2 regions of the Paenibacillus sp. N3/727 genome follow, and region 1 is predicted to be linked to the other one. Evidence: riboswitches for the same ligand, from Rfam matches in the RefSeq annotation. Region 1 holds a riboswitch; the other holds the start of a gene.
The links. A riboswitch is a leader RNA that binds a small molecule or an ion and turns the genes downstream of it on or off. The one in region 1 is predicted to bind glycine.
Positions count from the first base shown of each region.

Region 2: it holds a riboswitch for glycine, as region 1 does, so the genes downstream of both, gcvT (glycine cleavage system aminomethyltransferase GcvT) here and MNQ98_RS09920 (alanine/glycine:cation symporter family protein) in region 1, are expected to answer to the same signal.

Region 1 covers NZ_CP093336.1:2,246,607-2,263,037, reverse strand. The annotation lists gene MNQ98_RS09995 (hypothetical protein) at 1-1,433, opposite strand, end outside; gene MNQ98_RS09990 (phosphoenolpyruvate synthase) at 2,165-4,828, opposite strand; gene MNQ98_RS29615 (hypothetical protein) at 4,982-5,110, shown strand; gene MNQ98_RS09985 (HAD family hydrolase) at 5,098-5,787, opposite strand; gene MNQ98_RS09980 (GNAT family N-acetyltransferase) at 5,812-6,177, opposite strand; gene MNQ98_RS09975 (NUDIX domain-containing protein) at 6,344-6,814, opposite strand; gene MNQ98_RS09970 (GNAT family N-acetyltransferase) at 6,856-7,137, opposite strand; gene pyrE (orotate phosphoribosyltransferase) at 7,321-7,848, opposite strand; gene MNQ98_RS09960 (YdcF family protein) at 7,889-8,497, opposite strand; gene MNQ98_RS09955 (class I SAM-dependent methyltransferase) at 8,801-9,679, opposite strand; gene MNQ98_RS09950 (HEAT repeat domain-containing protein) at 9,736-10,434, opposite strand; gene fosB (metallothiol transferase FosB) at 10,504-10,923, opposite strand; gene MNQ98_RS09940 (hypothetical protein) at 10,973-11,458, opposite strand; gene tnpB (IS200/IS605 family element RNA-guided endonuclease TnpB) at 11,742-12,830, opposite strand; partial or broken gene tnpA (IS200/IS605 family transposase) at 12,840-13,127, opposite strand; gene MNQ98_RS09925 (hypothetical protein) at 13,202-13,438, opposite strand; gene MNQ98_RS09920 (alanine/glycine:cation symporter family protein) at 13,662-15,005, opposite strand; glycine riboswitch at 15,157-15,256, opposite strand; gene MNQ98_RS09915 (GNAT family N-acetyltransferase) at 15,444-15,992, opposite strand; gene MNQ98_RS09910 (class I SAM-dependent methyltransferase) at 16,018-16,431, opposite strand, start outside.
Region 2 covers NZ_CP093336.1:3,870,597-3,887,027, forward strand. The annotation lists gene MNQ98_RS17660 (DUF4253 domain-containing protein) at 1-352, opposite strand, end outside; gene gcvH (glycine cleavage system protein GcvH) at 601-990, opposite strand; glycine riboswitch at 1,156-1,271, opposite strand; glycine riboswitch at 1,443-1,540, shown strand; glycine riboswitch at 1,544-1,655, shown strand; gene gcvT (glycine cleavage system aminomethyltransferase GcvT) at 1,758-2,864, shown strand; gene gcvPA (aminomethyl-transferring glycine dehydrogenase subunit GcvPA) at 2,864-4,213, shown strand; gene gcvPB (aminomethyl-transferring glycine dehydrogenase subunit GcvPB) at 4,210-5,667, shown strand; gene MNQ98_RS17685 (nitroreductase family protein) at 6,208-6,846, opposite strand; gene MNQ98_RS17690 (RrF2 family transcriptional regulator) at 6,975-7,430, opposite strand; gene MNQ98_RS17695 (carbon-nitrogen hydrolase family protein) at 7,526-8,473, opposite strand; gene pdxR (MocR-like pyridoxine biosynthesis transcription factor PdxR) at 8,721-10,166, shown strand; gene MNQ98_RS17705 (SCO family protein) at 10,245-10,820, opposite strand; gene MNQ98_RS17710 (c-type cytochrome) at 10,834-11,172, opposite strand; gene cyoE (heme o synthase) at 11,220-12,083, opposite strand; gene cyoD (cytochrome o ubiquinol oxidase subunit IV) at 12,095-12,421, opposite strand; gene cyoC (cytochrome o ubiquinol oxidase subunit III) at 12,423-13,022, opposite strand; gene MNQ98_RS17730 (cbb3-type cytochrome c oxidase subunit I) at 13,022-15,004, opposite strand; gene cyoA (ubiquinol oxidase subunit II) at 15,041-15,955, opposite strand; gene MNQ98_RS17740 (COX15/CtaA family protein) at 16,120-16,431, opposite strand, start outside.

The DNA of each region.
Region 1 (16,431 bases):
CCCGGCAAGCCCTTAGCTGCCACTTCGATATATTTATTTCTCTGTATAAGCTCATAAGGAACAGAAAGATATATGGCAAAATAAACTCCACTCGCTTGTCCGAACAAGGACCGATCATGCATAATCCATTTTCCCTTCGGAAGCACGCCAACAAGGTTATCTTGATCTTCACTCGAAACTGGAAAAAGCGCCATAATCACATTCCGATGATATAGCACTTCCATATGCCCACTTTGATGTCTCGGATCACCCTCATAATAGTAGTCACCCGGATGGAAAAAGAACAATTGGTTGGCCTCATCTTCTCCCGACACCGGAAGTGAGAAGCTCCATCTTAACTGCTCATTATCAAATTCATCTACCCGCTCCCATATACCTCCTGCAGCATAATCCGCTGTCACATAGGCGTAGCTGTGGAGTTTAGGGAAATCCGAAGCGCCGGGGACTATCTTATGCGTTAGCTTTTTCACCTCAATCGGTTCTCGTCTGTTCAATGCACTAGCTCGTGCACTTTCTGGAGCCTCGTAGAACAAAAAACCGGCATATTCCGTACGCGGCATTTCCTTTGGCAGCACAAAATCCCCGAACTGGATATAATCATGCAGTACGTTGCCATCTCCCGGAATATCATGCGGCCAACCACGGGAATGCGCACCAAACCAAGCTCCTTTCAAATAAAACGATGCGCGCTCATTCCACAGATAATCCAGCATTTCACATAACAAATCCTTCAACTCTACGTCACTGTCGCCCGTTATTTCAAGTGCGCAGGTGAATGCTTGCACCCAATGCCAGAACCAAGGGAGAGCTCCATATTCAGGCATGCCGTTGCTTTTTATATATTGAAGGGTTGTCTTCAAGCTGTTCAGGCCGTCTTCTCTTAAATCCTGATCATCAAACAACGTCCCGAAAATAAGCTTCGCCGCCGTATATTTTGCTTCGTGGTGGTTGTAATAAACCACAGGCTTTCGGAAGAAACCACTGTTATAAACATGCTCTAGTGTGTGGTCGAAGGCCGTTTTCAGCTGTACGCTGAAATGAGCACCATATTCCTTGCAAAAATAAGCCATCAATGAACCCATAATTTCAACAGGGAGTTCATTCAGAGGCGCGTCTTGCGGAACGGGATGAAGCCCGAGCGGCCAGTGACCGTACAACTTCGTTCCAAGCTGCTGATTTTGCAGAGAAAGTACTTCGAGCAACACTCGCTCTGCTGTTCCCTTGGCCCGCTCTCTATCAAACTCCACAGGAAGATCCGGATCTATAGCGGCTGCAAATAAATAGGAAGCATAATAAAAGTTATTTCTGACATCGTTGTGAAACCACAAGCTGCCCTCCAGAAGTGTTCTGCTTTCCGCGTTATGGGCGATTAGACTGATGATTTCAGCCTGCCGCTTTTGATAAGGACTTTTCAAGCCTTGTGTATGTATCATGTCTCCACGTCCCTTCTTTTAAATACTATACCTAGCTTCTATTTTGCAGGTTTTTCGTTCATTTGGCAATCAAATAAACCATATTTTGAACTTAAATAAACTATTTTTGCGTTTTATTAAACCCAAATAAACTAAATAGAACCTCTCGATATTCATCGTTAATGAAATTATTCTGTTATGAGACGCTACGAGTACGAATCGTTCCTACAATCGCTCTTGCCCCCGAATTTCTTTAATTATTCCTTAACGGAAGAATTTCGGGGACAAAGGCGCGTATGCTTCCGAAGTAGCTTTCCTTTGGAAAGCTTTTACCACTTCGTTTTTCCGGAATCGCTTCGTCCTCTCCGCTACTTTGTGCATATCTCCTCCATAAACCAGTAGAACTGTTAAAGTTACGTCACAATTTTAGGAAGCAATTTACGAAGATATAGTTTCAAAATACCGTGGATCAAAAAGAAAAATATCGAAAAACCTTGTCATCGTTAACGAAATAATGGACGTAGACCGATTAAGCGACAAGCTATCGCTCTGTAGGTACAAACTCAACTAATTTATGTAAGCCCGCTCACACCACCGAAGCAATGAATGCACTTTGTCTAACCTAACCAGAAGCTAAATATAACAACCAAAGGACAAGCCGCTGAGGGAGAAAGCGGCCCGTGAACCACAAAAATAAGCAGGCCCCCCAGGATAAATCCTTGAGTGGCCTGCCTAGATCGCAATACTTCTACTTATTCTCCATTCCTTTTAAGGATCTCAATATAGCCTTCGGTCCCGTTAACTCTAATCCAATCCCCATCCTTCACTAATTCAGTTGCGTTATCGATGCCTACCACGGCGGGAATACCGTATTCTCTGGCTATAACAGCACCATGCGTCATCATTCCCCCAACCTCCATAACCAACCCTTTGGACGCGTTAAAGAGCGGTGTCCATCCCGGATCCGTAAATGGGGCAATTAAGATCTCGCCCGGGCTCAGGTTTGCTTCGTCCGCCTTTAGTACAACCTTGGCATAGCCTTCGACAATGCCAGCAGATACAGGTGTTCCAAGAAGTGCCCCTTCCGGTGCATTCGCATTGCTCCGCTTCCCTGTAATGATTTCCCCTTCGCTTGTAATCACTCGTGGAGGTGTACGTTTTTGGTCCTGCTCCATTTGCCTCATTCTTGATTCCACTATTTTTTGAGCATCTACATGTTCATCGCCCTTTACAAGATTGAAGAGCTCGGAAAGTGTCAGATAAAACACGTCGGATGGCAGCTTCAAGACCCCTCCGTTTACAAGCCTCTGTCCTTCTTCCAACATGGCAGTTCGAAATATTTCGAGATACTGCACCATCGTATATTTAGGCCATTCACGCAGCCCCATCACGTTCCGGAAAATACGAATCCACCTTGTCATAATCTTCGCTTTCATAAGTCCTCCAGGAGTTTTACGAAGCTTGGCTATGATATCCCTAGCTGTTTCTTCTGCTTCAATCATCCCCGCATTAAAGCGTGCTCGATGCTCTCCCTGCCTGAGACCATGAAGTTGATTTAGAATAGAAGGGATAAGTAAAGTCGGATCATCCTTCCATCTCACATTTTGCACATCAATTTCCCCGGGGCATCTCATACCGTATTCCTCCATAAAGTGTTTAAACTTTTTGGAGAAAACTCCCTTCTTATCTGCTTCTCTAAGACCTTCGTAAAAACGATCAGCTGTCGCTATTTTGAGATAATCCGCAATATCAGGATCCTGCCGGACGATGTCTGCCAGATCCCCAATCCGGAGACCCATTTCCGACGTCACATTGCCGGGTAAGGATTTGTTTAACAGACTTACGCTATGGTCATCCCCTAGCCATTTTTGCGACAAGTACTGAATTCTTTTCATGGCAATCATTCCTGGCGCCACCAAAGTCGCTACATTCGTAAAAAGCGGTAACACAAAGCTGCCGCAACTTTCCTGAATTCTTGCAATACGTTCAGCGCCAGAGGCATTACGGATATAAGCCTGACATTCCTGCAAATAGCCCTGAGTTATTTTTTGAGCTCTCGGCATGGCTTCAACCGGATTTCTTATCAAAATATTTTTCAATACATTTCCGGCAATCGGGAATAACGTCTTTTTAACTTTCTTTTTTACGCCTGGGTCGACTCGATTTTGTATAAAATCCGGTCGTTGAACAAATTCCCGGAACGCACTCCCAATAAGCTCATCAACCTCGCGTAACAATAGCGGTACCATTTTTCGGGCCTGTTTAATTTGCAACAGCGAGGTTAGATCGATATACAGTCTTCCTCCCGCTTCGAGCATATACTTTGATTCTGAGATGACAGACGATTTTCCAAAAGGGAACATGGTACGCCAGATGGATCTGGCCATTGGACTTAGAACAGCAGGCATCATCTGCTGATGACCAAAAGAAAAGAACAAATGCAAATGTTCATCCGAAACTTTAGGAACCGGATAAAGCGATGTAATCGGACGGCTTTGCACAATGTAAAATTGCTGGTCATACCAGCACCACTCGATATCTTGTTCAGAGCCATAGTGTCTCTCAATCTGCTTTCCCAGCTCTGCAAGCTCGATGATGTCTGCATCACCCAAAGCCTGAAGATCCTGCTTTTCTCTGGGAAGTTCCTCCGTCACCGTACCACCAGCTGGACTGGAGTAGATAGCCACTTTCTTGGTTGCAATTTTCTTTTGGACAATAGCTCCTTTATGTACTTGATATAAATCAGCGGACACGATCCCTGATACGAGTGCTTCACCCAGTCCGAAGCTCGCATCCACGGATACCATATTGCGATTTCCGGTTATTGGATCAGCCGTAAACATGATGCCTGAAACCTCTGGGAAAATCATCTCCTGTACGACAACAGACAGCAGCACAGATCTATGGTCAAATCCATTTTTTGAACGGTAAACGATCGCTCTATCGGTAAACAGCGAAGCCCAGCAACATCTCACTGATTCCAGAAACTGCTCTTTCCCCTTAACATTCAGATAAGTTTCCTGCTGCCCGGCAAAAGAAGCACCTGGTAAATCTTCCGCAGTCGCACTGGAACGAACAGCATAGGCTTTGTCTGTACCTAGCTGCCCCCACGCCTTCAAGATGGAAGCTTGTATGGATTCCGGAATTGGAAGTTCCTTCAGATGCGCTCTGATTTGTTGACCTAATACGCGAATTTCGTCCAGATTCTCATAAGAAACTTGATCCAGCAAACGAAAAAAATGATCCATCTTCTCACTTGTCTGAATGAAAGCACAATAAGCAGAAGTGGTTATACAAAAGCCTTGTGGCACTGGAAAACCGGCCTTTGTCATTTCGCCAAGATTAGCGCCCTTTCCCCCAACCTGCGGTAAGGAACTTTGATCAATTTCCCGGAAGAGCAATACATGGTTACTCATTGGATTCGCCTTCCTTTTGTTCAATAATTTCTAGCTCCATTTAAAACTAGATCAATCAACTGCCGCTTCCCATGATTAAAATCCCATTTTTCAGGGCTGTCTATATTCATCCTTCAATATTTAAGGTGTCCAAAAAAGGAGTGACTGGGTCTTATGTCCATCATATTAGTTGATGAACGAAGGTATCCATTCCATTCGAAGAACGGCAAAAAAGCTGCAACCATAGGCAGCTTCTTCGTCAATCCGTTTCACACCAACGGTTCATACGATCATTGTTTATGACTGACCTCTTCCAAAACCTCTTTTATTACATTTAAGTGATCGATTATATATTTAGGCTCTTCAATATTTTCTCCCCAATCCATGAAACCCTTTAACCAGATGGCATTTAATCCAGCATCTACCGCCCCCTGAATATCATTAATCGGATGGTCACCAACATACCAACTTTCTCGGGGATTGACGTTCAATCTTTCAAGTGCAAGTTCAAATATCCGTTTATCTGGTTTCTTCAGCTTTACTTCATCCGATACTATAATCGTATCAAAATAGCTTCTTAACATAACTTGATCTATTTTTGAGTTTTGAGTGTGTACAGAACCATTTGTAATTAAGCCAAGCTTTATATCCATTTGTTTTAAGTAATCTAGTATTTCAAAAGCTCCGTCCATAAGAACTGTATGTTTATAAAATTCAGAAAACCATGGTTCCAATAAATCTTTAACAGTTATTTCAGAATTTTTCATTGGCAAAGTAGTTAACAGTTCTTCATAGAGCTCATGTTTTTTACGATAGCCATCACGGTCTGCTACTCGTATATACTCAAGAACTTCATTTTTATGTAATATGTCAGTGATTATTACAAACTGATCAATAAACCATTCCGAATATTTCATGAAAGCATGCTTTCGATTAACAAGTGTATTGTCCAAGTCAAAGATCACGGCTTCTACTGTCATCTTCATAGTCCTTTCAAGGAATGGTCAGCTCCATTCCTCCGCTTTTAATCCATAAATAATTCTATTAAGAAACCTTCCATTAATATATTCATAATCTCTTAGTTCACCTTCATGTTTGAATCCGAGCTTTTCTGGAATAGCACGGCTCTTCATGTTCTCTGTAGCGACTCCTATTTCAACTTTATTCAACTTAAGCTCATCAAAAGCATAATGGATTAGCACTTTTACAGAATTAAAAATAATTCCTTTGCCCTCATATTCTTTACCTAGCCAATATCCAATTTCCGTTTTTTCATTCTCTCGATCTATATATAAATAGCCTATAGAACCCACTAATTCGTTGTTATTCCATATTCCTAACCAGTACCCTTCATCTTGAGCATATCGCATACGTGTTCTCTCAATAAAAGCTTTAGAATCATCCGCTTGTAAAGTAACACTCGGAAACTTCAGTCACTCACCAAGGTGAGTCCGATTTCGATCGATTAAGTCATATAATTTTTCTGCATCCTTGATCTCAAATAATGACAAAAAAATAGAATCGTCTATTTCATATTTAAACATTTCTGATCATCCCCACGTTGTCGAATAAGTCTTTAATATCAACACTGTGTTCCTGTGTGTTCTTCCGATTGTATTCATTCCACTTGTTTAATGCGGTATAAAACATCTCTCCAAAATTCAGCCTTTCTGGTAATTGATCGACGAATTTAATTTCATCAATTTCATAATTAGGTAGGTCGATCATATGACGAATTTCCGCAAAAAATACCATGCCGTGATTCCCATTCCACATCGTGATTCCAAATGCCTCTAAATCAAATCTAGTCGCGCCTGTTTCTTCATACAGTTCTCTACTTGCAGTAAGTAGTAATGTTTCACCAGGTTCTCTATTACCACCAGGAATTTCCCAACCGCCCCGTTTTTTATTTCTTATAATGATCAATTGGTCGTTAAATTTACCAATCAAAATAACAAATTTAATAAAGTCATCATGAACTTCATTTAGTTCATACCATGGAATCATCTTTTACTCATCCTCGTTATTTTTCACATCTAATCTATTAGTTACTCTTCATCTAATTTCTTTCTCATAAACAATGCGATTTCCTCATTACCGTTATCTAGATTTGTATAAAAAGATAAGTCGACTCCTTCAATCATAAAGCCACATTGTTTATAAAAATGTATTGCGGGCGCATTCGTGTTCTGTGTTTCCAGTGTAACAGCTCGGAATCCATTCTCTTTAGCTAAATCAATCATTTTATTCATTAGTATACTTCCATAGAATTTTCTTCTATGGTTCTCGTGAACCTGAAAATACCACAGCAATAACGTGTTATTCCACAATTGTGGTTCGGAGATTGCAATCGCTGCTAGCTTGTTATCTAAATAAAGCCCCAGCGAATATCCCAAGAGAGTTCAATTCTTCAATTGACAGATCGAATAGCTTCTTTATTTCCATTGGATTTACCTCATTTTATTTTAAATATCGTCTTGGTCATTATCGTGTCAAAACTTTGTTAGGCGATATCACGACTTCCCAGCAGCGATTAATTCTTCCATTTTGAAAAGTGAGTGTACTTTAAGTCCGATCTCTTCTAAGTTCCTTCTTCCTTCCAGATTTCGTTCAATTACGCATATAATATCTTCAACTATGGCTCCTGCACTCCGTAAGTCATTGGCACTTAGTATGACTTGTCCTCCAGTTGTTACAACATCTTCAATAATGCAAATTCTCTTACCTTCTATGTTAGTTCCTTCAGCTAACTTGCATGTTCCATATTCCTTAGCTTTCTTTCTCACAAATGCAGCTGGTATGTTAGATTTCAAGGAAAGAGCCGTAGCTATTGGTATTCCGCCCATTTCAAGCCCTGCCAGCACTTCGATACCATCTGGTATCAATAAAGCTAATTGATCAGCCACTTTAGATAACACTGTAGGATTGGATTCAAACAAATACTTATCGAAATATTCATTCGAGATTTGGCCAGATCTAAGAGTGAAAGATCCTGTTAAATGCGCTATCTTATAGATTTCTTTTGCTAAATTGTTATCCATAGTGTGCTCCTCGATTTCTTTCTAAAGTAGTTACCAACTCTTATATATCAACTTCTGCATCCTCAAAATATTTCCCCTTCACACCGTAAATAACTTTATACAGTTCGTCCCTTACTCTCTTTTCTTCTGTTGTATCTGTCCACCAGCTGTTTGCCTGTCCTAACTTCCGATCATCTGGACACCATACATATTCATACCATGGAGGCATAAACGTCTTTAACATTAAAAGACATCGACGCATATGCCCTGGAGCGCTAACTAACAATAAACGATTTATTTTTTCTAATCCTACAGCACGATCAAGTACCATAAGTGAAGCCAAAATATTCTCTTTAGTATGGTTTGATACTTGTTCTATAAGGATTGATTCAGCAGGCACTCCAAGTTTAATGGCCTCATCCCGCATAAATATAGACTCATGGAGGGTTCTTTGACCGAATCTATCTCCCCCAGTAAACAAAATCAACGGTGCCCGACCATTCTTATATAACTCAACCGCTTTCAACACTCTGTCAACATTCATCCCGCCAAAAACAAATATACAATCTCCATGAAGAGTGCCATTATCCATTTCGGAAGCATCACCAAAGACCAACTTGGTAATTTGTTCTTTCATTAATTTCTCAGGGTTCATATTTGAAATTAGCAAAATAAAAACCTCCGATCATCATTTCAAAAAATATTTCGATATTGCCATCTCATCCCTGGTGCGTCGTCAAGTCGATCCTCAAAACCAAATTTCTTATAATAAGAATTTTTACCTTTAGCTGCAAAAAGCTGTACCATCAATATTTCAGCTTAATAAAATCTTCTCCGCTAGGAACAAGCTCTTTATAAATTATTGTCATACCTGATCCCTTCACTAATATCCTCAGGCAAACCTAAGATCGCCCGCAAGACAGCGTAAAAACCATGTTACATGATGTTTATGAGTGTTTTTGTACAACTCTCCCTATCTCTTTACTGTTCCAAAAGATATTTTCATGTTTGGAGCATAGGTTAGCCAAGATTGAGGTCCAAATTCTCTAGAAAACAGTAATTCAGCCGCATGCTGATCCGAGGCTTCTTGGTGTGTTAATCCCCTACTCATTAAGTTATTTAACGTATCCTTCAAACATTCAGGTTCTTTTCCTAACCCTTCTTCTCGTAAAGAATCAAAAAGTTTTTCCTTGTTTTTTAAGTCCATGTTTTGGTCTAAGAAGTTAACTCTATCGCTCACTCTGCACTCTACATTGTTTAATCCCAATTGACTTAGGATGACTGGCAGTTGCATTCCGATGTTTCCGTCTTTACCATTTCGTCTAGAATCTTCTTCAAACAATTTTTGTAATATCCCTAACCGTATGTATTGGGACTGATCAAGACCATCAACATAATAATTCGACGAATTTGCAATCCAATGAGGTTCAAAACAAATCACTTTACCGTGATGTAAGACATGGTCGATCATCTTTTGAACAATTTTCCTAGAATCAGTCATATGTAATAAAAATGCATGACAAATAGCTATGTCATACATTGGCTGGGCATCCATTTCTTCTATATCGACTACTTTAAATTCAGTGGAATAAGGCAGGTTTAGAAATATTTCTTTTGCTTGATTGATTAAGTCAGTACCCTTGTCAATCCCCGTGTAGGTGGACCCTTCAGGTAGCAGTGGAAGGAGCTTAAGTCCTAGAAATCCGTAGCCACATCCATAATCAATGATTTTTACAGGCTTGTCGATCTTCCAAACTCCCTTAACCAAGAAGTCCAGATAATCATCATTGTAGTATAACCAACGAGTTTTTCTGAGATATTCGATCTGCTTGTCCCAATAATAATCAGACATTTAGCAAGCTCCTTTTATTCAGTTTGTTAGCGATAATTCATTAGCCTTACGAACCCTCACCCTCGAAGTCTTGACAGAGCTCTTTTCGCTGCTTGTTTCCCATTATGCATTCCAGATTCCGAAACCTCAATTAACTTATCTTTAGCTGGAATATATCTGTGATATCCTAGAATTTCACAAGCTCTTTCCTGTACGTACATATCCTCATCATCTAAATATTTGACCAATGAATCGAGATGCATTTTTGGTGTTAAAGCCATAATTGAAAAAAGAAGCTGACATCTGAGATCGTCATCAAGATCATTGGAATTCAATAAATGGTTTAACTCATCAATGCTTTTCTGATCATCTTCAAGATCTTGAATGCTGCTTTCTGTTTCTACGGGGTACTCTTTTTTTAGTTCTCTCCAATCAAGATCAGGATCTTGTTCAATGGAACGAATAAATGAGCTTACACTTCTGAAGCTTGGTGAAATATCAGTTTCTTCATGGTCGATATAACAAACCCTGTGCTTTAATGGGCATTGATAAAAAACGCCGACATAATTAGAGTTGTCATCAGTCCATAAAGGGATTATATTTTGATACACTTCAATATCAGATAAAAACTCAATAAGTTCTATGACCTCATCTGAATCCATTACTCTTAATGCAAACTCATTAGCGTTTTGTTTTTCTTTATGTAACTCCAAAATCTCTATGAAATCATTAGGTACTTCTATATTAAGTCTTGTAAATAGTTGTTTGTAATACATTTATACCGACTCCTTTGAAGCATGATATTTAGATTTTGAGGTATGAATACTGAACCTACATTGCCTTGATCATTCATGAAATTCCATATGCTCTTTATCGGTCTTATAATAATCTAACCGATCTTTTAGATGCCCTGTATGAAACTCAAACATATGACCATCAGGATCCAAGAAATAAATCGATTTTTTATCCTTTTCATCTCGATCTCTCCCTGGCAATATATCCACACGCAAATCTTTCAATCTATTTAATAATAGATCAAAGTCTTTCTCTTCAATCGTGAAGGCAATATGCGTATATGTCCTTTGATTCTGACTCCGGTCGATATCCTCTTGGTTTAGGGCAACCCATAAGCCGTTTAAATCAAAATAAGCTAGCCTTCTTCCCTTTACTAATAGCTTTGCTTCAAACACATGGGTATAAAAATCAATGGACGTTTCTAAATTCGAAACGGAAAAACATAAATGATTAATTGCTTTGACTTTCATCTTTTGTTCCTCCTACTTTAATTCACGATCATTCCCTTCGATTAATTTGTTATTTTGGAGGTTTTTGAGCTTGTCTGATCAGTTTTCCTCCATCAAAATGTCTACCATATTTCTTAATCGTTTCTTCGATTTCATGATCCATAGGAATCTGATTTGAAATTTTCCAGGTTAAGAAATAGGCTTGCACCTTACCTCCATAAAAAACCCATGCAAAAAATTGGGTTGCAAATTTATGCGCTCCTTTGGTTCTAAAATTATTCATCGAGCTCCCATCTTTCCACACGGTAACGGTTTGACCAATTCCACCCTGAAGTTGTCCTGAGAGTTCGGCATATAATAATTTTTCATTCTTAGTTAGTTGTTTCATTACAAATTCATTAACAATTCCATTTATGATAATTCTGAAAATATTGAATCTTTCTCCCCGTGTTACTGAAATAATCGCAGTCTCAGGCAAAAGTGTATCTCTATCGCCTAAAGTAAACTTAGCTCCGTACTTGTTGTTTGGATCTTGATGTTTTATCCATACCTTCATGGAAACACCACCAAATTCTCTTAATTAGTACTCAGCTAATAAGCCAAGCAATGTCATAGCCCATTTCGCTCATAATTTCTAGTCCATTTTGAAATTCGATTACGTTTTCTCCAGTCCATCCATTTTTTAAGCCGTATATTTTTGGATGATGTAAAGTGAACTACTCACCACTTACTCACTGACGCTCGTTGAAGTGGGAGCTTCTTGGGTAACATTTGCTTCTATTAGCCAAATGAATTCACCAAGCTCTAAGGGCAGTTCCTGCCCCGAAGATCAATGCCAATTAGTTGGCTAGTTTAAGCAGATTCAGACTTGCATTGAAGTCTCTGTCGTGATGTGCGTTACAAGATGGACAATCCCATTCACGCAAGTTTACGTTTTTGACTTCTTTGTTTTGGTATCCGCAGTTTGAACAAAGCTGACTACTCGCATAATTCTTAGGCGCAACGATGATGTCACGACCTTTCCATTGAGCTTTGTACTCAAGCATCGTTCTGAACTTTACCCAAGATACCTCGCTGATCGCTTTAGATAATTTGCGGTTTTGTAGCATATTCCTCACACGCAAGTCTTCGATCACCATTACTTGGTTGTCGTTTGTGATCTCATGGCTTACCTTATGGAGATAGTCATTTCGCTGATTATTGATCTTTTCATGAAGCTTGGCAACCTTAAGCCTCATCTTGTTGCGGTTTGCTGAGCCTTTCTTTTTACGAGACAGCGATCGTTGCAAGAAGGCTAAACGCTGTTCAACTTTGCGAAACCACTTTGGATTCTCATATTTCGATCCGTTCGACAGAATGGCAAAGTCCTTGAGTCCAACATCTATCCCTACACTAGTGTCTAGCCTAGGGAACAATTGTTCATTCTCCTCGACCAAGATAGAGATGAAATACTTATTGCTCGGTGTTTGAGAAACGGTAACAGATTTAATCAACCCTTGGAATTGACGATGTTGATTGATCTTAATTAGCGTCTTGAGCTTTGGAATCTTCAAGTATCCACCGCCAATGCTCACCGTTCCCTTTTGGTTGTTAGTCGTGTAGCTCTTATGGTTGTCTTTCTTGCTTTTGAACTTTGGGAATCCCACAGATTTATCTCGAAAGAAATTAGCGTATGCCTTATTTAGATTCATTTGTGCATTAGCTAAAGCAAGGCTATCCACTTCTTTGAGAAATGGAAATTCTGTTTTGTATTGTGCCGGTGTAGGATACTTGATGGACTTATCCACGCTTTTTTGAAATTCTTGATAAGAATTGATTCGATCAGCAAGCATTTTGTTATACACAAAGCGTACACAGCCAAATGTTTTTGCGAAAAATATCCGCTGTTCCGCATTCGGATAAATACGATACTTGTATGCTTTTAACATTACCTACACCTACTTTCTGCCCTGGTTTTCAATATACTGTTTAATCGTTTCTATGGATGCGCCGCCTGTTGTAATCAAACAGAAACTTCTTGACCAAAACATCTCCTTCCAAAGCTTTTTGCGAACAATGGGAAAGTCACGTTTTATCAATCGAGAACTAGCACTTTTATACGCATTTAGGAATTTTGACAATTCACTATTGGGATGTGCTTTGAACATCACATGAATATGGTCTTTATCGTGATTCCAAACTTCAACCGTAATATTGTATGACTGCCCTATTCTCACAAAAATGTCTAAATTCATCTCCCACTTACTCACTGGGCTACGCCTTACACATTCCTTGAAGTGTGAAAATTCTTTTCGGAAACCTAATTAAAAGTTTCTACGATATTTGTTTCATTATTTTTCAAATCAACGCCTACTAATAATGGACTTCCAGTAACAGGATCATCCCAGGTGCTAAAAAAGAATGTTAATGTTAGATTTTTCTTATCTTTTAGAGATACCTTTAGCATGATATGGCTTCGTTTTTCGTTATATTTTTGATTCAAAACATATACATATTCTTTTTTATCTATAATCATTCTTCTTGTCTTTTTCTTCATAGCTTTCCACCTTTATATTGACGACACACCATTTAAAAAAAGACGACCCGCCCTTAGATATCTCCTATCTTAGGTCAGGTCGCATGTTGTCTGGATCATCTTCCTTGATTATACATCTGTTGAGCAAGGGGCGTAAGCCCAAAAGCGGAAATGCAATATCTTGTTCACTCTTCACATAAACGACTATACCGTTTTGAAAAATCCATCATGATCTCAGCAAATATTATTGCTGTTTCATATGCCGTAGATAAAGACGCGTTTCAGTCACAACCACCCCAGACAAACCAAGCAGGGCAACTAGGTTCGGCAATGCCATCAGTCCATTCACAATATCCGCGAGCAGCCAGATCGCTTGTAGCTTGATAAACGCGCCCGCTCCGACCAGAACGATAAACACGATGCGGTAAGGCAGGATTGATTTAACGCCAAATAAGTATACGATGCAGCGTTCGCCGTAATAATTCCAGCCTAGAATCGTCGTAAACGCAAATAAAATGAGGCAAAACATAAGAATTAAGGAACCAAAGGGTATTGCCGCATCAAACGCCGCTTGTGTCATTTCCGCTCCTTCCGCAGCCCCATTCCATGCACCGGTTACAATCAGAGTCAATCCGGTCAGTGTGCAAATAATAATCGTATCTATAAAAGTGCCCGTCATCGACACAAGCCCCTGCTCCGCAGGCCATTTCACCTTGGCCGCAGCGGCCGCAATCGGCGCGCTGCCAAGTCCGGATTCATTTGAAAATACACCTCTTGCAATGCCGTTGCGAATAGCCAGCATAATAGTAGCGCCGAGAAATCCGCCGCCTGCCGCAGTCGGATTGAACGCGCTCTGAAATACGAGCGACAGAGCGTATGGAATCTTGTCAGCGAAAGCAATAAGCACGATGCAGCTTGTTACCACATAGACAATGGCCATGATGGGCACAACTTTCGTGGTCACCCTTGTAATATTCTTGAGCCCTCCAACGGTCACCAATGCCGTCAAAGCGGTCACTACTGCTGCAGTTGCAGCGACTGGAATACCCAAACTTGACTGCGTAGACGTTACAATGGCATTGACTTGCGGGAAGGTGCCAATCCCGAAAAATGCGACCAATACCCCACTCACAGCGAAAAACACAGCCAGCGGTTTATATCTTACACCCAAGCCTTGTTCAATATAATACATCGGCCCACCCGATACTTGCCCATTCTCGTCTATCTTCCGGTACTTTACGGCCAGCACACCTTCGGCGTATTTGGTTGCCATGCCAAAAAAAGCAGCCATCCACATCCAGAACAGCGCTCCCGGGCCGCCCATTTGAATAGCCGTCGCTACACCGACAATGTTCCCCGTTCCAATGGTGGCAGCCAGGGCGGTAGCAAGCGCGCCAAAGCTAGTTACGTCTCCTTGCCCTTCATTTTTTGCGGTGAATATGAGCTTGAGTGCCAGCGGCAGACGAAAAACTTGTAGCAAACCGAGGCGGAATGTGAAAAATATCCCCGTCCCCACCAACAATACAAGAAGCGGCAGCCCCCATACAAAATGATTCACACTGTCTAACCATTGTTCTAACATGTACATTCCTCTTCCCCTCTTCAGTATCGATATCGATGTGTCTCACGACACGAAAAAAGAGTCAAATCGATAGATTTGACTCTGGGGACATTTTTGCAGAAAAGCAAATAAAACGATAAGTGATTATAATCACAAATTCGAATAATGTTGCATAACATCTGCAATCCCTGTCCTTTTACCTGAGAGTTTTAACGTGTATTGACACGTCTTGCCCCTTCGGTGCCCCACATCAGTGGAGTCTCTCCAGAGTTCTGTCCGTCTACGGTCCTGTTTGCTTCAATCCTTTGAGAATGATGCAAACGCCTGAGAGTTTTGCCCCTTCGGCCAAGCCGTTGCCTGTCTCCCGTAAACTTCATCCAGTTATGAAGTTGTTTATCTATTATAGAGAACCATCTGCGATTCCGCAAGGATGTTCTCTATGGCAATACACCTTTATATTAATATCTACGTGTCTATAAATTGACTATTATTAAATTTAAAAATGATCTTGAATCCGTCATTCTCTGTATTGGCAAACTCCTCTTGGTGTGATTCAGAAGTATAATTCTGAATTGTTTTTCTCCAAAATGATTGAGCTCTCTTATTGGTTTCTGTCGGGTTGGTTTGCAGTTCCCAAGACCCTTTATGTCGATTAAATACTTGTACCGCTGCAGCTTCAGCAATACCTTTCCCACGGAATGGCCTCAACATAAAAAACTCATTCATGTAAAATTCACTGCCATGAGGCGTATAAGGCGGAGTTGCTACAAACGCAAATCCTGCCGGGATATCATCTACTCTAACTAAATACGGGAATAGTACAGATGGATTCTCCCACCAGACATCGAAAACTTTGTTTTGCTCATTCAACGTCAATGTATCATCATCTTCATATACACCATATATATTCGGTTTCCATTCCCATATTTCAGATAAATCATGTAAGTATAGCGGGTACAAGTTGTTTACAATAAATTTTGTAGACTGGTCAGTCAAACTAATTGAGATTTTCATATAATCCTCCCTGGCTGATCAACGTTCACACATGCTTCCACCATATTCCTGCACATTCAGGTACGGTTGACCACTGGTTTTCATCGATCTTTCTTGAAATATCCGAGCCAAAGAAAAACTCCATATTTTCTTTAGCTTCTGTTGTATTTGCAAATTGATAATCTGTCCTTATCCAGCGATGTGAAAAACCATATTTGCTCTCAAGAAGCGAATAATATTCTGTTAAAAACTTAGGTGGATTGGGTGTCCCTGCAGGTTTCAAGACACGCATAAGTTCAGAAACGATTAACTCTAGGTTCTCTTTCCAATCAATATTGCCCGTGTTAGTTAAGTAACTAATGCTCCAACCAGATACAATGAAATCAATTGATGCATCGTCGATTGGAAGCTTTCGATGATCTGCTACAACGGTTGTCCAATTACGAGACAAGCTATTAGT
Region 2 (16,431 bases), 1.6 Mb from region 1:
AAAGATCATGCCCATCCCATAACAAAGAATACGAATGATAAATCTCTTCAAAATCCTTCCCTTCCAGATTTTTCTGTTCCGAAGATAAATCTGAATACTCAAGTTGAGACTTTACAATCTGCCGCCAAACATCCTCTACACTTAAGCTATGTACTTCCTCAAGCTGATGGCGAACATACTCAGAGGGTGATTCCTCTTCATCCAATGTATCTTCCATCATCTCTACTAAATTGTACCCAGGCAGGACAAAAATACTGTGCTTCCCTTCTTTTGTGGCAGGGAGCGATACGTTTTCAACCGCTACAACTTCAATCTCACATTCCTGAAGATAATCAGATAACTCTTCTATCATATTTGCACCTCTTTAATAAAGGAATCTATCAACTCACTCATCCATCATTTGTTAATTCTAGCATGGGTCATCTACCAGTTCAAAAAATTGTATCATCCACCCAGCAAAAAGAAACGCCTTTGGTGTCATCCTACTTAAGGACGAAAAGCGTTTCTTCGAGAAAAAGTCCACGATCTTCATCGTGGACAACGCTCAATAACGAGCTCTTTTCATAATATATCTAAATTTTTAAAATTTCAAAAATTAAATTAATCCACCTTAGCCCGATATGCTTCCGCAGTAAGCAGTTTAGCAAGCGCTTCCTCCAGATCGCCCTCAACTTCGATCTCAACAATCCAACCGCCTTCGTACGGTTCACTGTTCACCAGCTCCGGCTGCGCCTCAAGATCTCCATTCAACTTGGTTATTTTACCGGATACCGGACAATAAAGCTCTGATACCGTCTTTACAGATTCAATTGATCCTATGCTATCCCCTGCAGATACGTCTGATCCAGCCTCCGGCAGCTCCACAAAAACAATATCACCCAGTTGGCATTGTGCATGATCGGTAATTCCAATACGTACGATGTTGCCTTCCACCTTCAACGCCCATTCATGATCTTCACTGTACACCAATTGCTCTCTGATTTCACTCATTTGAATTTCCTCTTTTCTTAATATGAAATGGATTCAAACAAAATAAAAAAGGACAGGAAAAGACTCTCGCCTCTTCTCTGTCCTCGGTACCTGAGAGTTTATGAATGACCGTTTCTAGACGGCCCTTCGTTTCCCCTTTGGCGGCTTACGCTCTCTCCAGAGTTGCGTCAGATAGCGGTACTTTTACCTGAGAGATTACTCGTTAACCGGCAGGTGTAACGAATTGCTCCTTCGGTGCCGCCGCCTTTATTGGCGCTGCGGTCTCTCCCGTCCATCGTCATCCACATATGTAATTTGGTTGATTTCTTCCACAGGATAAAGCACTTAGCAGATCATGTCAATATAGCTGACAAAAATAATATTTTTTTGACGAACTAAAGGTTGACACGTTACAGAGACCGACGGTTATAATGATGTGAAGAACAAAAAGCATAATAGAGCTGAATAAGCGGATGAAGGTATTGGGAGAGATTACCGACTAACGGGTAACGCCGAAGGAGTAAACCGAAACAACGGTGAATCTCTCAGGCAAAAGGACTTTTACTGGACGCACCTCTGGAGAGAATCCTGATACATTTAGGATCACCAAAGGGGAAACTCACACGCGCTTCATATCTTGCTTACATAATTTGTGTAGAGGTAACTCTCAGGTACAAAGGACAGAGCAGAAGGACAATGATACGGCAAAGCTTGCTTTGCGCGTATGTTATTCCTTTTGCCTGTCTTTTTTTGTGTAGTCCCAATTTCATGCTAAAGAGGTGCTCAAAATGAGTTCATTGCAACGAACGCCGCTTTACCCGCTTTACTCGGATTTCCCATCCGTCCGCTGCATCGATTTTGGAGGCTGGGAGCTGCCTGTACAGTTTCACGGAATTGTTCGAGAACACGAAGCTGTACGCCGACAAGCCGGTCTGTTCGACGTTTCCCATATGGGTGAATTTCTGGTAACCGGGCCAAACGCCGAGGTTTTTTTGCAGCAAATGGTTACTAATGATGTTTCGCGGTTGTCTGTCGGTCAGGCCCAATATGCTCCCATGTGCAATGATAACGGCGGCACCGTGGACGATCTGCTAGTCTACAAGCTCTCAGATAATCAATTTATGCTAGTTGTGAATGCATCTAACATTGACAAGGATTTACAGTGGTTAAAGGACCATATCATCGAAGGTGTAGACCTTCAGAACATCTCTGCTGAAACAGCTCTCATTGCCCTGCAGGGTCCTGAAGCCGCAGCTATTTTATCTAAGGTGAGCGATGAACCTGTTCATACGCTGCCTTCCTTTCATTTTATTCAAAACGCGGATGTATGCGGTACCTCCGTTCTCCTCTCCCGTACCGGTTACACCGGCGAGGACGGCTTCGAAATATATTGCCCAGCTGAATCTGCTTCGGTCATATGGAAAGAACTACTCGCTGCTGGCGAGCCGAACGGTTTGATTCCGGCAGGGCTTGGCGCGCGTGATACTCTTCGATTCGAAGCTAAGCTCGCGCTGTACGGCCAAGAACTGTCAGACACCATTTCTCCGCTTGAAGCAGGTCTTGGATACTTCGTAAAGCTGGACAAAGGCAACTTTATTGGACGGGATGCATTAGCTCTACAAAAGAACGAAGGTGTACAGCGCAAGCTCGTTGGCGTTGAACTGATTGATCGCGGGATCCCCCGCTCTCATTACCCGGTGTATGTGGACAATTCTCTAATCGGTGAAATCACTAGCGGTACACAGTCACCAACGTCGAAGCGAAATCTCGGACTTGCGCTGATCGACAGCAGATTTGCCGCAGTAGGAACTGAGGTTTCGATTGAAATTCGCGGCAAACGACTGAAAGCGGTGGTTGTAAAGACGCCATTTTATAAAAAAGGAGAAACCTTATGATGAAGCATCGTTATTTGCCGATGACTGAGCAGGATCAATCGGAAATGCTTGCCACCGTTGGCGCGGAATCCATTGAGGATCTATTTGCAGATATTCCTGCTGAGGTGCGTTACGACGGAGTTCTGCCGATGTCCGAAAGACTAAGTGAACCTGAACTTCTAAAGTATATGAACGGACTTGCCGCTCGCAATGCTGATTTTGAACGTTACACCAGCTTTCTAGGTGCAGGGTTGTATGATCATCATATTCCTGTTGTACTTAATCATGTCATTTCACGATCCGAATTTTACACAGCGTATACACCTTACCAGGCGGAGGTCAGTCAGGGTGAGCTGCAAGCGATCTTTGAATTTCAATCTTATATCTGTGAGCTGACCGGGATGAAGGTAGCCAATGCCAGTATGTATGACGGCTCCACTGCTCTTGCAGAAGCGGCGGCACTTGCGTCAGGCGCTACGAAGCGCAAGAAGATTGTCATTTCCCGTACGGTTCATCCGGAAGCTCGGGAAATAGTCCTTACTTCTGCTCACGGCCTTGGCCTTGAAGTTGTGGAAGTAGGTTTCAAAGACGGCGTTACTGACACCGATGCTTTGGCGTCTGCTATTACAGATGATACGGCTGCAGTCCTTATCCAATCTCCGAACTTCTTCGGATGCATTGAGGACGTAAAAGCTATCGAACCGCTAGTTCATGCCCAAAAATCACTGCTCGTGCTTAGTGTGAACCCGCTTTCCCTTGGCTTGCTCGAATCACCTGGAGAACTTGGTGCAGACATCGTTGTCGGCGATGCCCAGCCCCTAGGTATACCAGCTTCGCTTGGCGGTCCTACCTGTGGTTTCTTCGCGGTATCCGATCCCTTGATGCGCCGTATTCCAGGCCGGATTGTCGGGCAGACCGTGGATCGGGACGGCAAGCGCGGCTTCGTTCTTACGCTGCAAGCCCGTGAGCAGCATATCAGGCGCGAAAAAGCGACATCGAACATTTGTTCCAACCAGGCATTATTGGCACTTTGCGCCTCTGTGTATATGTCTACCCTTGGAAAGATGGGTATGCAGGAGGTCGCATTGCTTAATGTCCGTAAATCGCATTACGCCTCCGAATGCATCACGAAAGGCTCCCTAGATATAGAATTCGCTTCGCCATTCTTTAATGAATTTGTCGTGAAATTGCCAGATGGGGTTGATTTAAAAGAAGTTAATGCGAAACTCCTCAAGGCAGGTTACATCGGCGGCTACGATCTTGGGCTAGCCTATCCGGAGCTGCAGGGTCGCATGCTCATCGCCGTTACGGAACGGCGAACTAAAGAAGAAATTGAGCGATTCATCGGAGAATTGGAGGCAATCGTATGAAACCGGAAAAAGCGCTGATCTTCGAACTAAGTAAACCGGGCCGAGTGGCCTATTCCTTACCTGATTGTGACGTACCGGAAACGGACGTATCAGAATGGATTCCAGAAAGCATGCTGCGTTCCAAACTGGCGGAACTGCCAGAGGTGTACGAAGTGGATGTCATTCGCCATTACACGGAGTTGTCACGTCGTAACTTCGGCATTGATAACGGCTTCTATCCGCTTGGTTCCTGCACGATGAAATACAACCCAAAAATCAACGAGGATGTGGCCCGCTTTCCCGGATTTGCCAAGATTCATCCTTATCAACCCGAGGAAAGCATTCAGGGAGCCCTGGAAATGCTCTATACGCTTCAAGACGATCTCGCCGCTTTGACCGGGATGGATCAAGTGACATTGCAGCCAGCGGCTGGCGCTCACGGTGAATGGACTGGACTGATGCTGATTCGCGCATATCACGAGAGCCGCGGTGAGCAGCGGACCAAAGTGATCGTGCCTGACTCCTCACACGGAACGAACCCGGCCAGTGCTACAGTGGCAGGATATGATACGATTACAATTCAATCCAATGAGCGCGGTATGGTCGATCTTGATGCTCTCAGAGCTGTTGTTGGAAGCGACACAGCAGCATTGATGCTGACGAACCCGAGTACTCTTGGTCTGTTTGAAGAACAAATCGTGGAAATTGCTGAGATCGTACATGAAGCAGGCGGCCTTCTCTATTATGACGGAGCGAATTCCAATGCGATCATGGGAATTACCCGCCCGGGAGACATGGGCTTTGACGTTGTCCACCTCAATCTGCACAAGACGATGAGCACACCGCATGGCGGCGGTGGTCCAGGAGCTGGTCCCGTCGGGGTGAAAGATAAGTTGATCCCCTTCCTTCCCAAACCGATTGTTTCCAAACGTCAGGACGGAACATTTTACTGGGATTACGATCGTCCGCAGTCGATTGGCCGTGTGAAAGCTTTTTACGGTAACTTCGGCATTCTGGTACGTGCCTATACGTACATCCGTAGTTACGGGCCGGATGGTCTTCGCCGGGTTTCGGAGCTTGCGGTCTTGAACGCCAACTATATGATGCATAGGCTGGCGCCTTATTACGAAGTCGCTTATCCCGGTCTATGCAAGCACGAATTCGTATTATCCGGTAAAAAGCTGAAGGAATACGGCGTACGAACACTCGACGTTGCGAAACGATTACTCGATTTCGGATATCATCCGCCAACCATTTACTTCCCGCTGAATGTCGAGGAGTGTATCATGATCGAGCCGACTGAAACCGAAAGTAAAGAAACGCTGGACGGTTTTATCGATGTAATGATTCAAATCGCACAGGAAGCTGAAACAAATCCGGAGCTAGTCATCAATGCACCTTACACAACGGTTGTGAAACGTCTTGATGAGACTACAGCTGCACGTAAGCCGGTCTTGAATTGTACTTGCGGTTAGTGAAGGTTGAGCAATGGGCTATGCGACCGCCGTTATGCAACGCCAAACCGCGCGCTGGTCTACTCATATAATCCAACAAGATTCAGTTAGTGTGGTATAAAGTGCAGCCATATATGGTGACGTAACGACGAACGACCAATTGTTGCATGTAATACAACAATAGGGATAGATTTAACTCGTTCCAAGAGGAATTGTTGTAGGATTTACAACAATATAAGTAGGTTCAAGCATTCTGTTCGTCCAATGTTGTATAACATACAACATTACTCATCACTTCATGTTTGATCATTCTAGCAGGCCTTTAAGACGTTAGACATAACCGTAACTTCATCATTGCAACCCATTCCATTAAATAATCTTCAAACACTAACTTTAGTGAAGAGCCTAATAAAACAGATATTATACAGATAAAAGTAAAAGCAGGTCGCCCGAGGATTCATCCTTTGGGTGACCTGCTTAGTTTTAGGCTCCAACATGTTCTGCTTGATGAGGTTATCGTTGATTGAAACCCGGTCTACAGGATAATAGATTCACCAAATGTTAGTTTATTTCATTCCAAAAAGCCACCTGATTCAAAGGAAGTCTTACGGTTTGGCGTGCAGGCTGAGCCGCTTTACCAATCGCAATCAGCATAATGCTCTCATAGTTGGAAGGAAGGTTAAACGCTTCTTTAAATTTATCACGGTTAAATCCTCCCATAGGTACGGTATCGTAACCTTTTTCGCGAGCGATTAACATAAGCTGCATGGAGATTAGACCTGCATCGATATCGACAATGCTTCTCTTTTTGGAATCATCCAAATGGCGATACACTTGATTCGCAGTTGCGATCATTTTTTGTTTAACTTCCTCTGTCATATATCCCGCTTCCTGCGATTGTGTATAAATATCTTCTGCTTTGTCATACCACTCCATATCACCTAATACAGCGATGACCGCGGATGCATCTAATACTTGTGCCTGGTTATTGGCAATTGGATATAGCTTTTCTTTCAAGGCCTGATCATCAATGACGAGAAAACGCCAAGGCTGAAGATTGCTTGAGGACGGTGCAGATGTGGCTTCCGTCAGCATTTCCTGCATCTCTTCCCGCGATATTTTTACCGATGGATCATACTGCCGTACAGAATGGCGCTCTCTTACAACGCTAAGAAAATCTTTTTGTGTCAAAGTTGACATGGTTGAACACTCCTTAAAAATTATTGTGCAAATTAATGCACAGTTTAAATCACGATTATACTGTGCCGATAATTGCACAGTATAATGCAAATATATTTCGTTTGTCAATACACAACATCGTTACATCGTTACATCGTTCTTTCGACGATGTCAGCGATAGTATAGGATTTCAGTACATTTAGTGTGCTTTCCTCAATCTCAGATAAAATATCAGAAAAAGCGTTTTTCATCTGCCCACCTAAGCAGTTGTCTCTTGCAGCGCCCAACATGCTGTCGGCGATGGTGTTGTGGATCTGGAGCGCCGAATAAATATCAGCAAGCGTTATGCTATCTGCACCCTTAACTAAACGGTAACCCCCGTCTCTTCCTTCACGGGATTCGATGATTTGTTCTAAGGCCAACGCCTTTAAAATTCTTCTGATTAGCGTCGCATCGGTATGCATATGAGTTGCGATATCACCGCTGGAACATTTACCGCCTGAGTGTTTCTCAAGGACAACAAGTGCTTGGAGTGCTAAGCTAAAAGTTTTATGGGTGGATGGGCAGGCCATGGCCGATTTCTTAGAAGATGATACTTTATCCACTTTGATGTACCTCCCCTTTTATCGTAGTTCATTAAAATATTGTAACTTAAAACCTAACACTCCAGCAAGATAACAAAAATGTTTGAATATTCAATTTATAAGAATTGTGTAATATCCTGCTTTTTCCGGTTAACTACTAACTGAAATACATCCGGACGGCTATAGTGACCAACTACATCAAAATCATAACGACTTTGAACGATTTGAGAAAGGTCCAGCGTTGCGAACAGAATGCCTTTTTCATTATATAACGGTTCAACGACATATTCTCCAAGAGGACTTACAATAGCACTTCCCCCTCTGCTTAAAATATCGGGATCTTGTTCAACATCTTCATAACAAGCTAAATCAGCGGGATATGAGTCTTTGGTCGAATACTGATTGCAGGAGATGACGAAACAGCGGCCTTCACAGGCAATATGGCGCAGTGTTGCCTGCCATGTATCACGAGCATCTGCTGTTGGAGCGATGTAAATGTCTATTCCTTGTGCATACATAGACGTCCGAGCAAGCGGCATATAATTTTCCCAACAGATGAGTCCGCCTATTCTTCCGAACGGCGTATCGATAACCGTAAGAGTACTTCCATCACCTTGTCCCCACAACAGGCGCTCCGAACCCGTAGGTACGAGCTTCCGGTGTTTACCGAGAACCTTCCCGTCTGGTCCGATGTATACCATGGAATTGTATAAGGTCCCTCTGCTGAACTCCTGATCTCTTTCAACTACTCCGATGACAAGATAAACACCCGTTTCCTTAGCAAGTTCCCCTAATGTGTCTGTCTCCGTTCCAGGAATATCGATTGCGCTTTCCCAATATCGTTCCCAGTCTTTTCTGCCATCAGCATTTCTGCTTCCGACACGGGTTCCAAAGCTCAAGCCTCGAGGATACCCTCCTAAAAAAACTTCGGGAAACACAACCAGGCCAGCTCCTTTCTCTGCAGCATCTCTAGTATGACCATCAATCTTGTCCATGGCGGATTGTTTGTCAAACAAAATGGGAGCGTCCTGTACAACGGCTACGCGAAAATGTTGACTGTTCATGTCATCCTTCCCTTCTCGAACGATATTATGGTATATGATATATGACAAACCCTCATTTCAAACCGTCCATTATTGAATGAATTAAACCATCCAATTTATTCGACAATATTCCCATCCATGTTCAACAGATTGATAGAGTTTTGTCATATATATGATGAAAATTCAGACTTTTCTAAAAAACGAATAGTGATATGATAAAAATCACAGTGCTTGTTCATTCTACATACAGACAGAAAGGATGAAAAATGTGTGGAAACCTGATCGCAAAAGCAATCAGCCTCTTTATCAACAAATCGCAGATGATCTCGAACAAAGAATATCCTACGGGGAGTTTCCACCTGGAAGTTTGCTTCCTTCCGAACGAAAATTAGCAGACCAACTGGGGGTAAATCGCAGCACCGTTGTGCTTGCATATGCAGAGCTTCGGTCGCTTGGAATCATAGAAAGCCGATCTGGAAGCGGTACCCGGGTCAGCAGAACGAAATGGGGAGCAACACCCAAACATACACCGAATTGGCATCGTTATGCGGAAGGTGGTAATTTCTTGCCTAACCTGCCCTTTTTGCGCCGTATTCGTGTCGCACTGGAGCAGGATCCATCCATCATAGATTTTGCCAGTGGTGAACTCGCCGGAGACTTGGCACCCATTGACGAGATTAATGCAATAATGAACGAAAAACAAAATACGTCGTATTTGGGTTATGACAACCCCCAAGGATATATGCCTTTGAGACAGGCACTGGTATCGTTTCTAAAAGAGTATCGAGGTATCCATACGACCGAATCGTCAATACTGATTACATCCGGTTCACAGCAATCTTTATACTTGATAACCCAATGTTTGTTATCTCCAGGGGACGCTGTCGCCATTGAAGATCCTTCGTACTGTTATTCATTGCCCATGTTCCAGTCTGCTGGTCTTCGATTGTTCAGGCTTCCCGTCGATGAGCGGGGTGTGCAGCCTGAAGACATTCGTTCTCTATTCAAGAAACATAAAATCAAAATGGTGTTTATTAATCCCAACTTTCAGAACCCAACGGGTACTTTACTTGCTGAAGAGAGAAGAAAAAAATTGCTTGATGTTGCAAGCGAACTCGGACTACCCATCGTTGAGGATGACCCTTTTAGCTTGACTGCATACAAAGGTACGCCCCCTTCACCGTTAAAATCGGCTGATGCGATCGGGTCTGTGCTTTATATCGGGTCTTTTTCCAAAATTGCCGCATCCGGCTTGCGTGTTGGATGGATGGTAGCTCCTCATTCCGTTGTCGAACGACTGGCTGATGCCAGACAGCAAATGGATTTTGGGCTTAGTGTTGTACCGCAAAGGGTTGCCGCTACATTTCTGGAATCACCGTTTTTTGATCCTCATATAGATCGGTTGCGGTCAACCCTTCTTTACAAGCGGGATTTAATCATTGAGGCCATACAAAAAGAGATGCCAGATCTTGTTGAGTATCATATTCCTGATGGAGGACTGCATCTGTGGTGCAAAATTGTACCTGAGGTGAGTGACACCAAATTACTGGATGCCGCTATTCAAAGAGGGGTAATCTTCGTACCTGGAAGTGTATATGGATCGGATTCCAGTTACGTTAGGCTTACATATGCCCGTGCAAGAACTGAAGATATTCATACTGGCATATCCAGATTTGCGGAAGCGCTTCGCTTAGTCATTAATAAAGAAAATTAAAAAAAGGTGCATGATACGATTCAATGTTCGTAAAGAATCTTTACCATGCACCTTTTTTGTATATCTTCTTCTCGTCCTTTACTTCTGTAAAGCTTTCACATCTTTTATAATTTTGTCGTATGGAGTATCCGTAGTTCCATCATACTTTGCGACGACCGTTCCAGATTGATCAACCAAGTAAAAAGAAGTGCCGTGTATTACTTGATCTGAAGCAGTATCCATGATAAGAGGCGTCTTGAAAGATTTCAGAACAAACGATTTGATGTCTTCGTATTCGTAACCAGTTAAAGCATGCCAGTTCGTAAAATCAGCATCAAACTTCTCTAGATAGCTTTTTAATGCCGCAGGGTCATCACGCTTCGGATCAACAGAGAATGAAATCAGTTCAGCCTCTACCCCTTCTTTTTTTAATCGTTTCTGAAGTTCCGCCATATTGGCTGTCATTGTTGGACACACCGTAATACAATGTGTAAAGACAAAGTCCGCAACCCATACTTTACCACTTAGATCCGATAACGATACGGTTTCCTCATCTTGGTTCGTATATTCAAATGGTTCAACTGGGATGCTAAACTGGTTTGGCTTGGAATTTCCACATGCCGTTGCCACTCCAAGGATCATGATGAGTAAAGTAACTATAGCAAGCTTTTTCAAAACATACTCCCCCTTATTTCATATTAGCCAACCACCCAGCTAAAATCTCAATCTCGTTATCTTCTAACAGCTTTTTAAAAGAAGGCATGCCTTTTGAGCCATCCCGAATAATTTCGTTGATTTTTTCCTCCGTCATTGTTGAGCCGATATTTTGCAAGGCCGGCCCCACTTTGCCACTTAAATCTACTGCATGGCAGGAGATACATTGATTTTTATACAATGCGACAGCTTCTTCATCCTCGGGAGACATAATCGTTGCCCGTAGTGCTGAATCATCCACCGCTTTCTGGTTGCAGGCGCTTAGGAGAAGTACTGCTAATATGGCAATAATTAAGCCGCGTTTTCTTGTCACTGCTTACCCTCCCTAACCGTAAAATTCATAATGGTTTCATTAGCGTATCAAAATGACCGTCCTGCTGTATCCAAGATCATGATGACGAACACAATCATTAAATAATTGACCGAAATAAAAAAATTCGTTTTAGCCCATCGGTCATTTTGAGATTTCGTTATACCGCGTACGGTATGCCACAACCACAGCACACTTCCAATCAAGGATACGATAAGGAAAATGACGCCTGAGTATTGTAATACATACATCAGAATAACGGTAGGAACCAGAAGCACGACATACGGAATCATCTGCAAATTCGTGCGTCTTATCCCTTTTTTCACAGGCAAGAGTGGATATCCAGCCGCTTTATACTCTTCAACACGGCGTATGGCAAGTGACCAGAAATGGGCAGGCTGCCATAAAAACAACAATAAGAATAAGAGAAAAGCCCCTGCATCCAGTTGATTCGTAATCGCACAGTATCCAATAACGGGCGGCATCGCCCCCGAAACACCGCCAACTGCCGTGCTCCAGGTCGATGTTCTTTTCAGCCACATCGTATAAATAACAATATAGACGAACATGCCGAGCAACCCGAGCCAGCCACAAAGCGTATTAACCTTCCAAAACAATATCGTTTCTCCGGCAATACCGAGCACAAAGGCGTACAAGACTACATATGCCAGTTTTAATCGCCCTTCTGCCAGCGGCCTATCTTTCGTTCGATTCATCTTGCGATCCAGCTTATAGTCCCACACATTGTTAACGACGCAGGCGGATGCCATGGTGAGGACCGTACCGAGCAGTGTCCACAGCAACAAGCTTTCATTTATTACCCATTCAGAGGCCAGCCAGAAGCCTCCGAATGTAGCAATGAGATTAAGCTGAAGTATGCGTGGCTTGGTTAAGTGCAGCCAGTCCGCCAGCATACTCTTTTTTTTCATAACGCCACCATGTTGTTAAGCATGATCCATATCGATCCTGCTACAATAACGACCAGAATCACCAGACCGAGGATCAAGGAGATCAAATTATAGCGAGGGTTCTTTTCCTCACGTAAATGCATGAAGAATAATAGTTGAACGAACAGCTGCAATACGGCGGCTATCATCAGCACGAGTGCTAACCTTGTTCCTTGAAGCCATTCATTCAAGACCACTGCAATCGGAATCACCGTTAAAATAATGGAGCAAATAAATCCGATCGTATACGATTTAAAGGAACCATGATGCTCTTCCTGTACATGAGCCGAGTTCGAATCCGTCATGTTAGCTCACCCCCATCAAGTACACAATCGTGAACACAAATATCCAAACAACGTCAAGGAAATGCCAGAACAGACTAATGATATTGACTTTACGCGTTGTCACCGGTGTAATACCTCTTCTTGACAATTGAATGATTAAAGCGACAATCCATACTAATCCAAACAATACGTGGATACCGTGAGTACCCACCAGCGTGAAGAACGCTGATAAAAATGCACTCGTGCCAATCGTAGCACCTTGATCCACCAAGTGAACAAACTCAGTAATTTCTAGACTTAGGAAAATCGCACCGAGTAATGCAGTAACACCTAGCCAGCCCATTAGAGCCTTTACTTTCTTTTTATGCATAGCCAGTACGGCAAGTCCACATGTATAACTGCTCGTAAGCAATATGAAAGTACTTGCGATAATACCGTTTATCTGGAACAGATCGGCAGCTCCCGGTCCTCCATCGGTGTTATGCTGAAGGACGATATACGTTGCAAATAAAGTTCCAAAAATAATAACATCGGTCATTAAATAGATCCAAAAACCGAATGTCCGTACCTCCTCCATATCCGGATGGTCATGGTGAGACTCCTGCAAATGGGATTGTGCCATTAAATATTCACCTTCCTTAAGGCGGCTTCTGTACGTTCAATTTCATCGACAGGGATGTAATAATCCGTATCATAGTTGAAGGAATGGTAAAGTAAACAAGCGACTACTCCACCCAAACCAGCTATAACAAACCACTCCCAATGGAATATAAATCCGAAACCGGCTATGAACCAGCAAGCCGACATGATAATAGGAGTACCGGAGTTTCTAGGCATATGAATGGGCTCCAATTTTTGAACCGGAGTAGGTCCAGATTGTCCCTGTTCTTTGCGCTGCTTACGCTCCCACCAATCATCCTGCTGAGTAACTTGCGGTAGGACCGCGAAATTGTACACCGGAGCCGGAGATGGGGTGGACCATTCCAGTGTGCGTCCATTCCACGGATCTCCTGTTGTATCCAGATTATTTTTGCGATGCTTGAACCCATCAACGATCTGCCACACCTGGAACAGAAATGCAATCCCCATCAATACTGCCCCAATCGTTGAAACGACGTTCAATTCCCACCAGCCTTTGTCCCAGGTGTAAGTGACGACGCGGCGGGTCATTCCCATGAGACCGAGAACATATTGTGGCATGAAGCAGAAGTAAAATCCGATGTTCCAGACCCAGAACGCCCATTTTCCGATACGTTCATTCAGCTTAAAGCCGAACATTTTGGGCCACCAATAGTACAACCCGGCAAAATAACCGAACACTACACCACCGATAATGACCTGATGGAAGTGAGCGATCAGGAAGTAGCTGTTGTGGAATTGAAAGTCAGCTGGTGCAACCGACAGAAGTACTCCAGTCAGCCCGCCGACAATAAAGCACGGGATAAATCCGATCGTCCACAACATCGGAGTTTCAAACGTGATTTTTCCTCTGAACATGGTGAAGAGCCAGTTGAACACTTTGACACCAGTTGGTATGGCAATAAGCATGGTCGTTAACGCAAAGAATGCATTTACGTCAGCTCCTGATCCCATCGTAAAGAAATGGTGCGCCCAAACAAGGAAAGACAATACGCTGATGATCATCATGGCGTACACCATGGATTTGTATCCAAACAGTTTTTTCTTCGCAAAGGTTGACACAATTTCAGAGAAGATACCAAATGCGGGAAGTACAATAATGTAAACCTCAGGATGACCCCACATCCAGATCAAGTTGATATACATCATCGGGTTTCCGCCGCCATCCAGGGTGAAGAAATGTGCGCCGGCATAACGGTCTAGGAACAACAGCGCCAGAGTTGCTGTCAAGATTGGAAACGAAAAGATGATCGCAATACAGCTGGATAACACCGACCATGAAAACATCGGCATTTTCATCAACTTCATTCCTGGCGCCCGCATTTTCAGGATCGTTACAATAAAGTTAATCCCGGTCATCAAGCTACCGATACCTGAGATCTGTATACCCCAAATGTAGAAATCCTGCCCAACTCCAGGGTTGTATTGAAGCTCAGAATAAGGCGGATACGCGAGCCAGCCCGCATCGGGTGAGCCCCCGATTACAAATGATAGGTTAAACAACATCGCACCTGAGAAGAACAACCAGAAGCTTAGCGAGTTCAAAAATGGGTACGCAACATCCCTTGCTCCAATTTGAAGCGGTACCATGATGTTGAACAAACCGAACATGAATGGCATGGCCATAAATAGAATCATAATGACGCCATGCGTTGTAAAAATCTGATTATAGTGATCCGGTGTCAGGAAATCGACCCCCGGCATGGCCAGTTGTGCTCTCATGAGAAGAGCATCAACTCCCCCACGGAACAACATTAGAAAGGCAGCTAGAATATACAGGATTCCGATCTTTTTATGGTCAACCGTAGTGAGCCATTCTCGCCACAGCCATTTCCATTTCTTAAAATAAGTTAACCCGAATATGATTGCTATCAAGGTTAGTACGATAGTTACATCGGCTCCGTATATTAACGGATCGCCCGTTACAAAAAACTCGGAGGCGAAGTCTTTTACCTTCTCCCACATGGACAAATCTCTCCTTACTTCATGATCCAAATATACCTACTTTGCTTCATCTGGCTTGATTTTTTGGGCCTCTTTCGAAGACAACCCATGGTTGTGAGAGGCTCCGTATTTCGTAACGGTCATCTCGAACAACCCTTCAGGAAACTCGGAAAATGTCTGAACTTCTGAAGTCGAGGGCTCAACCAACTGTTTATATCCGTCCAATGTTAGCTTCGGTGACCCTGCTTTAACATCATCCACCCATTGATCGAATTGTTCCTGAGTGGTCGCTTCTACATCGAAATACATCTGAGCAAATTCGGTGCCGGTGAAATTAGCCCCAGACCCCCAGTAATGCCCCACCTCATCGGCTTGCAGATGAAGCTTCATCGCCATGCCGGACATGGCATACATTTGTCCTCCAAGCTGTGGAATCCAAAACGAGTTCATTGGAGAGTCGGCGGTGATTTCAAACCGAACCGGCACGTCCTCCGGAATTTTCAACTCATTTATCGTTGCAATCCCCTGTTCAGGGTACTGGAACAACCACTTCCAATTGAGGGAAGTTACCTGTACGGTCAAAGGCTTCTTATCTGAAGCCAGCGGCTTTGAGGGTTCCAATGCATATGTAGCTTTTACGGTTATTACGGCCAACGCCAAAATAATAACGATTGGTATTCCCCACCAAATGAGCTCCAGCTTGGTGCTGTGCTCCCAATTCGGTGTATAACGCGCCTTTCTTCCCTTTTTGTCACGGTATCGCCAGATAATAAACGCAGTAAGGATGAGTACAGGAACAATTACAATACTGCACAGCAAAAGTGTAATCACCATCAAATCTCGCTGCTGCTCTGCAATAGGCCCCTTGGGATTCAATACAATGATCTTTTCTGCACATCCGGTTGTTGCTAGCACCGTCATGATCGACATAACAAACAACATCATGTATCGCAGCGCTTTAGATCGTTTCATTTCCTTCAGCTCCATTCCACTTGCTATTCCTGAATTACTGTATAAGAGAACAGGTGGAGTGTCACCAGCCGCTCTTTCATAAATAAGAACAGGCCATGTTCAACTTTCTGTAACAAATGTCACAATGAAGGCGATTGTTATTCCGTTTCCTTGAACACTTCGATTTACAAGTGTCTCCTCTTGCACGACCGAATGGACAAAGTAGTCAGTATACTGAATAAGAAGGTGGCCAAAACATTATGAACGAGACTGGCAAACAGATATGCGTCTGGATCATTCATGACGAATGTGAGCCATGCTCCACTGAAAATTTGTGCCGTCACAAAAACAAGCAGGCCGGTTGTCGAGAATGTAAGCTCTGAGTGATTACTCTTCGCTTCGTGCCGCCGAACAAGAATAAACAGAATAATGGCCAAAACCAATAGAAGCGCAGCTGCTACCCGATGAATGAATACGATCCCTGACGCGCCGTACAT